2 regions of the Pseudonocardia sp. HH130629-09 genome follow, and region 1 is predicted to be linked to the other one. Evidence: riboswitches for the same ligand, from Rfam matches in the RefSeq annotation. Region 1 holds a riboswitch; the other holds the start of a gene.
The links. Region 1 has a riboswitch for S-adenosylmethionine ahead of XF36_RS16700 (aminotransferase class V-fold PLP-dependent enzyme). Riboswitches for the same ligand answer to the same signal wherever they lie in the genome.

Region 1 (4,399 bases):
GCACCTGCGGGTCCTCAAGGCCGCCGGGGTGGTCGAGAGCGAGCGGAAGGGCCGCGAGGTGCTGTATTCGCTGGTGGACGACCACCTGGCGCACATCGTGGTGGACGCCGTCGCCCACGTCGAGGAGGACACGTGACGGAGACGACCGGCCGGACGACCGCGGCGGCGGTCACGGAGCGGTCCACCGCCGGGCCGCGCGGCATCCGCGCCACCCGGCAGCGGGCCGCCGTCACCGCGCTGCTGGACCGGCTGGACGACTTCCGGTCCGCCCAGGAGATCCACGAGGAGCTGCGGCGCGCCGGCGAGGGCATCGGCCTGACCACGGTCTACCGGACCCTGCAGACCCTTGCCGACGGCGGCGAGGTCGACGTGCTGCGGGTCGCGTCCGGCGAGGCCGTCTACCGGCGCTGCGAGACCGAGCACCACCACCATCACCTCGTGTGCCGCCGGTGCGGCGCCGCCGTCGAGATCGAGGGTCCGGCGGTGGAGTCCTGGACCGAGTCGGTCGCCCAGAAGCACGGCTTCACCGAGGTGTCGCACACCCTCGAGGTCTTCGGCCTCTGCGGCCGCTGCTCAGCGGGCTGAGACCGGGCTCAGTCCCCGCAGCCGGGGACGGCGGGCCGCTCCCGGTCGCGGGTGAACGGGTCCGCCGGGCGCGGGTCCGGGGTCGGCGCCCACCGGCCGTCGACGAGCGCGTAGGTCCAGGCCGGGCCGCGCCGTGCCAGATCGGTCAGCGCGTCGACCAGCCGGTCGACGTCGGAGGAGCCGGTGCGCAGGCCCAGCGACGCGCGCACGGCGTCGCGGCCGCCGGTGAGCCGCGCCAGCAGCGGGTGGGCGCAGAACCGGCCGTCGCGGACCCCGATGCCGTACTCGGCCGACAGCGCCGCCGCGACCAGCCCGGCGGGCAGCTCGCGCAGGGTGAACGAGACGGTCGCGGTGCGGTCGCCCGCGTCGTCGAAGCAGGACAGGGTCCGCAGGCCGGGGACCGTCGCCAGGCCGGCGTGCAGGCGGTCGGCCAGCTCGCGCTCGTGAGCGGGCACGATGACGTCGATCAGCGGGTCCAGGCTCCGGCAGGCCGCTCCGAGCGCGGCGGCACCGAGCACGTTCGGGGTGCCGCCCTCGTGCCGCTGCGGCGACGGCAGCCACTCCGTGACCGTGCCGCCGCCCGGGCCGTCGGCGACGGACACGGAGCGGACCGCTCCCCCGCCCGCGACGTGCGGTTCGGCGGCGTCGAGCCAGTCCCGGCGGCCGACGAGGACCCCGGCGCCGTAGGGCGCGTAGAGCTTGTGCCCGGACAGCGCGACGTAGTCCGCGTCCCACCCGGCCAGGTCGACGCGCCGGTGCGGTGCGAGCTGGGCGGCGTCGACGCACAGCCGGGCACCCGCGGCGTGCGCGATCCGCGCGATCTCGGCGACCGGGAGGAGCTCGCCGGTCACGTTGGACGCCCCGGTGACCGCGACCAGCGCGGCGTCGGGACGGGCGGCGAGCTCGGCCCGCAACGCATCGAGCGTCGCGGCCAGGGTGGCGGCGGCGGGCACGACGCGGTGCTCGCGGTCACGCCAGGCCAGCAGCGTCGCGTGGTGCTCCAGGTCCAGGGTCACCACCGGGCCGGGGACGGCGCGGGCGAGCAGGCTGAGCGCGTCGGTGGTGTTGCGGGTGAACACCACGACGTCGTCGGCGCGGGCCCGGACGAACCGGGCGACGTCGGCGCGGGCGTTCTCCACGAGCGCGGTGCAGACCTTCGAGGTCCAGCCGGCGCCGCGGTGCACGCTGCCGTGGTACGGCAGCACCTCGGCGACGTGCGCGGCGACCGGCTCCAGCGCAGGCGCCGACGCGGCGCAGTCGAGGTCGCTGTAGCGGGCCCACCGGCCGTCGACGAGCGGGACCGTGAGGTCCGAACCGACGACGCGGGGCAGGGCGTCCTGGACGGGACGTGGCAGGGCGAGGGTCATGACCGGGCCTCCGGCCGATCTCGGGGACCCGGCGTGGCGCACGGATCCGCGCTTGCCGACTGCGGGTGTCGCGGCGGCCCGGTCATCACCCGGGGCACCCCGCCGCGGAGGAGGGTTGCCGTCCAGCGAGCCGGGGCTTCGCGCTGGCACTCGTGACCTTCGACGACGAAGCTAGCAGACCGTCTCAGATGGAGACACGTGAGCATCGCCACCCCGGATAGCGTCTGACCGATGACGGACACGCACCCCGCGCCCACCACGGTCCGGCGGATCGACGTCCCGGAGTCCGGCGAGCTGGCCCAGCTCGCCGCCGTCTTCGAGGACCTGCAGTACGTGCTGCGCTGCTGCGAGCACCTGGTCACCGCCCTGGGCGGGCCCGAGTCCGGGCCGGTGCGGGTGGACGCCGACCCGGCGCTGGTCGAGGCACTCTGGACCGGCGCCCTGATCGGCTACGTGCGGTGCTTCTCCGGCCGGACGAAGACGATGACCACCGACGACCTGACGTCGCTGGAGCTCGACGGGGACGTCAGCGGGTTCCACGACATGGTGTTCAAGCTCCGCGACCACTACGCCTCCCGGCACGTGAACCCGCGCGAGTCGTACTCGATCGGCGTGGCCCAGTCCAACGACGGGACACCCCGGGGCGTCGCCGTCGTCTCCACCCCGCGCCCGCTCGTCGACGAGACGACGGTCCGGCTGCTCGGCCGGGTCGCCTACAGCCTGTCCGGCCTGGTGGACGCCCGGATGAAGAAGTCCCAGAACGACGTGCTCGGCGTCGCGCACGGGATGACCGCGGGCCAGCTGGAGGGGCTGCCGCTGGTGCACCTCGACGGCAGCGGCGAGGCGGTCCCGGAGGACGCGGTGACCCGGGACGGCACCGCGGACGGCCCTGGGAACTGATCCCCGCCGGATGCATCATCCGGCGCACAGCGGCTACCCGGTCGGGACACATCCCGACGAGAGGTGACCTGATGACCACCCGCACGGCGACGTCCGACGCCGTCCGCACCGCCCTGCACGGCCCCGAGTTCCCCGCCGGCAAGGACGACCTGGCGTGGACCGCCGAGCGCAACGAGGCCGACGCCGCGACGGTCGAGGCCCCGCGGGCGGTGCCCGCCGAGGAGCACTACGCCTCGATCGCCGACGTGGTGGCCGCCGTGGACCTGGCCGACGACGACCCGGCGCGCCAGACCGCGGGCGACACCGCGGACGAGTCGGCCGAGGAGACCGAGCAGCTGCGCACCGAGCACACCCGTCCCGGGCTGTCGGAGTCCACGAAGGACGTGGACCCGGTCAACCGATCGCCGAGGAGTTCGGCACCAACCGCAAGAAGTGACCCGCGCGGCCGGGGCGGGCACCGCCCCGACCGGCCGGTCAGCCGCCGACGAGCTCGGCCCGCATGCTCGACGCGGAGGACACGACGAGCATGAGCAGCGTCCCCATCGGACCCTCGCCCAGCCCGGCCGCGGGGAAGGCGTAGCGCAGCGTCACGTCCCAGCCGCGCTCGCCGCGCACCACCCGGGGCGTGCCGAACAGGCCCTCCCCCACCCCGAGCCCGACCCGTCGAGGCACGTCGTGCTCCGGGTCGGCGGAGTCCGGCAGGTCCCACGCCACGACGCAGGTCAGGTTGAGGACGGGCAGCCCCTCCTCCAGCTCCGTCCCCTGCACCACGCACAGCACGCCGCCGTGGGCGAAGGTCAGCGCGCCGTCGTCGGCGGCGGTGACGTCGTGGAACCGCTCCAGCGCACCCTTCGCGATGGCGAGCATCCCCGTGATCACATCGGTGGTCACGGTGTCACCCCCGTCGCGGCGTCCCCCGTCGCGGCGTCCACGGCCCCGCCGAAACGCCGGTCCCGGCGTGCGTAGATCTCGATCGCCTGCCAGATGTGACGCCGGTCGAAGTCCGGGAACAGCGTGTCCAGGAAGACCATCTCGGCGTAGGCGCTCTGCCAGAGCAGGAAGTTCGAGGTCCGCTGCTCCCCCGAGGAGCGCACGAACAGGTCGACGTCGGGCATGTCCGGCTCGTCGAGGTGGCGGGCCAGCATCCGCTCGTCGATCTTGTCGGGGTTGATCCGGCCCTCGGCGGCGAGCCGGGCGATCTGGCGCACCGAGTCGACGATCTCGGCGCGGCCGCCGTAGTTGACGCACATGGTCAGGTTCAGCACGTCGTTGCCGCGGGTGCGCTCCTCGGCGATCTCCAGCTCCTTGATCACCGAGCGCCACAGCCGCGGACGGCGGCCCGCCCAGCGGACCCGGACCCCCATCGCGTCCATCTCGTCGACGCGGCGGCGGATGACGTCGCGGTTGAAGCCCATCAGGAACCGGACCTCGTCGGGGCTGCGCCGCCAGTTCTCGGTGGAGAACGCGTACGCCGACAGCCAGCGCACACCGAGGTCGATGCAGCCGCGGGCGACGTCCATCAGCGACGCCTCGCCCCGCTTGTGCCC
Region 2 (4,399 bases), 210 kb from region 1:
GGGTGGCCCTGCGGGCTGCGCGGGGTGGTGAAGCGCCCGGCGATGTCGAACTGGTTGCCCGAGACCGCGAAGTCGCCGACGTGGCCGTCGCGCAGGAAGGTGCCCGACGCGGGGTCGGCGACGACGGCGTCGGAACCCCAGGAGTCCCAGAGCGCCCGGACCGCGGCGAGGGTCTCCCCGGCGCGCTCGTAGCGCTGGTGGTGGCCGAGGTAGGCGCCGCGGCGGAAGTTCTCGCCGGTGGGGGCGTCGGAGCTGGTGACGACGTTCCACGCCGCGCGCCCGCCGGAGAGGATGTCCAGCGTCGCGAACTTGCGGGCCAGCTCGTAGGGCTCGTTGAAGGTGGAGTTGATCGTCCCGGCCAGACCGATGTGCTCGGTGACCGCGGCCAGCGCGGCGAGCACGGTGAAGGTGTCCGGGCGTCCGACGACGTCCTGGTCGAAGATCTCCCCGCCGCGGGTGCGCAGCCGCAGGCCCTCGGCGAGGAAGAGCAGGTCGAGGCGCCCACGCTCGGCGGTGCGCGCCCAGTGCTCGAACGACTCCCAGGCGATGTGGCTGCCCGAGGCCGGGTCGCTCCAGACGGTGTCGTGGTTGACGCCCGGGAAGTAGGCGCCGAGCACGATCTGCTTCCTGTTGCTCATGCGGTCGCTCCGGAGAAGGTCGGGACGACGGCGGACCCGGCCCCGGCGGCGTAGCGGCTGGCGGGTCTGGGCACCCCGAAGCGCTCGCGCAGGATGGTCTCGCCGTAGGCGGTGCGGAACGCGCCGCGGGACTGCAGCTCGGGGACCAGGCCGTCGACGACGGCGTCGAGGTCGGTCGGCAGGACGGCCGGGCGCAGCCGGTAGCCGTCGAGCCCGGCGCGGCGCCAGGACAGCAGGGTGTCGGCGAGCCCGGCGGGGGTGGTGGCGAGGATCGCGGCGTCGGAGGAGAGCGGGTCGAGTGCGTCGAGCCGGGCGAGCCGCTCGCGGGCGGCGCGCTGGGTGTCGGCGAGCACCACGACCACGTCGCCGAGGATGCGCAGCGGCGGTGCGGTGCGGCCCGCCGCGGCCTCGGCGGAGCGGACCTGGACGACGATGCGGGCGGCGTCGTCGGCGTCGTGCGGGGTGGTGGCCACGACGTCGCCGACCCGGGCGGCGAGCAACGCCGGCTCGTAGCCGTGGGCCAGTGACAGGACCAGCGGCTGGCCCTGCGGCGGGCGCGGCACGATCGAGGGGCCGGCGACGCCGAAGTGCTCCCCGGCGAAGTCGACCCGGTGCAGCTTGTCGCGGTCGACGAAGCGCCCGGTGAGCGCGTCGCGGATCTCGGCGTCGTCCTCCCAGGAGTCCCACAGCCGGCGCACGACCTCGACGACGTCGGCGGCCTCCCCGAACAGCTCGGCGACCAGCGCGCGGCCGGCCGCGGTGTCGAGATCGGCGCGACGCAGCCCGGGGACGGTGCGGCGGCCGAAGTGGGCGGCCTCGTCGGCGCGGACCGAGGTCTGCACCCGCCAGCCGGCACGGCCGTGGCTGTCGTGGTCGAGGGTGGCCAGCGCCGACGCGACGTGGAACGGCTCGGTGTGGGTGGTGGTGACGGTCGGGACAAGCCCAATCCGCGACGTCAGCGGGGCGAGGAAGGCGGCGACCAGCGAGGCGTCGAGGCGTCCCTGGACCCGGTCGGTACGTCGCGGTTCCCCGTGGAGGTGGTCCCCGGACTGCAGGCCGAACCCGTCCTCGATCGTGAGCAGGTCGAGCAGCCCGCGCTCGGCGGTGCGGGCGAGGCCGGCCCAGTAGCGCGCGGTGAACAGCTCGCCGGGCCGGGCGCCGGGCTCGCGCCAGGCGGCGGGGTGCCAGCCGGCGCCGTCGAGCGCGACGGCCAGGTGCAGCGGCCGGCCTGAGGTGTCCGTTGTGGACATGAGGGCATCGCTTCCTCGTCGCACGGGGGTGCGACGGAACGGGTGGGACGTCATGGGGGCGGACGCCACCGCCGGCGGGGCGCCGACGGGCGACGCGCAGCGCGGGACGGGGCGGTGTCAGGCCCGACAGGTCGCGCCGGCCACCCGCATCAGGTCGACGTGGCGCCGGTACCGAGGGTGGTGCGCGCCGCGAACCTGCTCCGCGATCGACCGCATGATCTCCTCCATCGAACCCGGCTGGAGCACCCGCACCCGCTGCTGCGGGGGGTTGCTGCGGCGTCGTCGAGCCGGGTCTCTCGGCCGCTCCGGATGGTGTGCACCCCGACTGTAGGGAGCCCGTGCCCGATGGTGTCAACCCGCGGAGCCGGCCCAGTGATGCCCGCCGCACCGAAGCTCCCGACCGGCGGAATCGGGACGCCGAACCGGCCCGACCTGTCCGGACAAGCCGGTCGCTTTCCTGGGGGGTGGACACCAGGTTGTCCGGGGAGGTGACCACGACGCACCCTGGTCGGGTGACGACGAGCCGACGGACGCCCTCGCGCCCCCACCGGTTCGCAGAGGGTGCGACCGAGCCCTCCCCCCACCAGCCGGCCCGAGCCGCACGGCGTGCGGTGCCGGTGCGTCCGACCGGCCTCGAGCCGTTCTGGCCGAGCCGGCGCGCCCCCGCCTACAGCGAGCTCTGTCGCTGACCGAGCCGTACCGGTCCCCGCTCTCCCACGGACGGTAACGCCACACGTCCGGCGTCCGACGCATCCGCCGGAATCGGGACCGCCCGCCGGCACCAGTCCGGCCCGCCACCCGTCCTGCATCCCGGCACGCCGTCCCGGCCGGCCGGACCCGGCGCGCCGCGGTCGTCCCGACCGCCCACCGCCCACCACGGAAGGACCCCGTCCCGCGATGTCCCCGCACGTCCTGCGCCCCGGCTCCCGGGTGCGCACCGCCGCCGTCCTGCTCGCGCTGCTGACCGCGCTCGGACTCATGGCCGGCTGCTCCCGCGCCGCCGAGAGCACCACCGCCGCAGGTGCCACCTCCCCCGCCGCCGAGGTCCGCGTCGGCTACTTCCCGAACATCACCCACGCCCCCGCGCTGGTCGGGGTGAAGCAGGGCCTGTTCGCCAAGGAGCTGGGCAGCACGAAGCTCACCACCCAGACCTTCAACGCCGGCCCGGACCAGGTCAACGCCCTGCTCGGCGGCTCGATCGACGTCGCGTTCATCGGCTCCGGCCCGGCGATCAACGCCTTCACCAAGTCGAACGGCGAGGCCGTGCGCCTGGTCGCCGGCTCCACCTCGGCCGGGGCCCAGCTGGTGACCAGCCCGGACATCACCTCGCCCGAGCAGCTCAAGGGCAAGATCATCGCGACGCCGCAGCTGGGCAACACCCAGGACATCGCCTTCAAGACCTGGCTCAAGGAGAACAACCTCCCGATCGGGGACGGCCCGGACGCGGTGACCGTCCAGAACATCGACAACCCGCAGACCCTCGACCTGTTCAAGCAGGGCAAGCTCGCCGGCGGGTGGCTGCCCGAGCCGTGGAGCTCGCGCCTGGTCGACGCCGGCGCGAAGGTGCTGGTCGACGAGAAGTCCCTGTGGCCGGACGGCAATTTCCCGACCACCGTCGTCATCGCCCGGACCGAGTTCCTGCAGCAGCACCCGCAGACCGTCGAGGCGATCCTGCGCGGCGAGCAGGCCGCCATCTCCTTCATCCGCAGCGACCCGGCGCAGGCCAAGACCGTCTCCAACGCCGCGATCGGCGAGATCACCGGCAAGCCCCTGGCCGCGAACATCCTCGACCGCGCCTTCACCGAGCTGTCCTTCGACACCGACCCGCTCGCCTCGACCTTCCCGCAGCTGGCGAAGGACTCCGTCACCGCCGGCATCGCGCAGAGCGAGGCGAACCTGACCGGTTTCCTCGCCCCGACCGCGATCGACGCGGTCCGCACCGGCTCCGGGGAGGCCGCCGTGGACCCGGCCGGTCTCGCCGCCGCGAACTGACCATCCCGACCGACGAGGGGAACCACCGATGACCGTCGATCTCACCACCCGGCGCCCCCCGGCCCGCGACACGGCCGTGGAGCTGTCGGGGGTCGCCAAGACCTTCGGCACCGGCCCCGGGGCGGTGACCGCGCTCAACGGGATCGACCTGCGGGTCGGCGACGGCGAGTTCGTCTGCGTGCTCGGCGCCTCCGGCTGCGGCAAGTCGACGCTGCTCAACCTGCTCGCCGGGCTCGACGAGCCGACCGCGGGCGAGGTCGCGGTGGGGTCCGCCCGACCGTCGTTCATGTTCCAGGAGGCCGCGCTCATGCCGTGGCTGACCGCGCTGCGCAACGTCGAGCTGCCGCTCAAGCTCGCCGGGCACGGCCGGGTGGCCCGGCGTGAGCGGGCCGAGGAGCTGCTCACCCTGGTCCGCCTGGAGGGCGTGGGCGGGAAGCGGCCGCACGAGCTGTCCGGTGGCATGCGCCAGCGCGTGTCGCTGGCCCGGGCGCTCGCCGCCGCGACCGGACTCGGCGACGA

Region 2: linked by a shared signal. The riboswitch ahead of XF36_RS35705 (putative leader peptide) and the one ahead of XF36_RS16700 (aminotransferase class V-fold PLP-dependent enzyme) in region 1 are both predicted to bind S-adenosylmethionine.

The regions. Positions count from the first base shown of each region.
Region 1 covers NZ_CP011868.1:3,652,339-3,656,737, forward strand. The annotation lists gene XF36_RS16690 (ArsR/SmtB family transcription factor) at 1-136, shown strand, start outside; gene XF36_RS16695 (Fur family transcriptional regulator) at 133-585, shown strand; gene XF36_RS16700 (aminotransferase class V-fold PLP-dependent enzyme) at 594-1,952, opposite strand; SAM riboswitch class IV at 1,996-2,110, opposite strand; gene XF36_RS16705 (hypothetical protein) at 2,184-2,852, shown strand; gene XF36_RS16710 (DUF2795 domain-containing protein) at 2,924-3,382, shown strand; gene XF36_RS16715 (hypothetical protein) at 3,327-3,743, opposite strand; gene XF36_RS16720 (isoprenyl transferase) at 3,740-4,399, opposite strand, start outside.
Region 2 covers NZ_CP011868.1:3,866,853-3,871,251, forward strand. The annotation lists gene XF36_RS17740 (NtaA/DmoA family FMN-dependent monooxygenase) at 1-638, opposite strand, end outside; gene XF36_RS17745 (LLM class flavin-dependent oxidoreductase) at 635-1,888, opposite strand; gene XF36_RS35705 (putative leader peptide) at 2,006-2,116, opposite strand; SAM riboswitch class I at 2,110-2,204, opposite strand; gene XF36_RS17750 (ABC transporter substrate-binding protein) at 2,786-3,880, shown strand; gene XF36_RS17755 (ABC transporter ATP-binding protein) at 3,909-4,399, shown strand, end outside.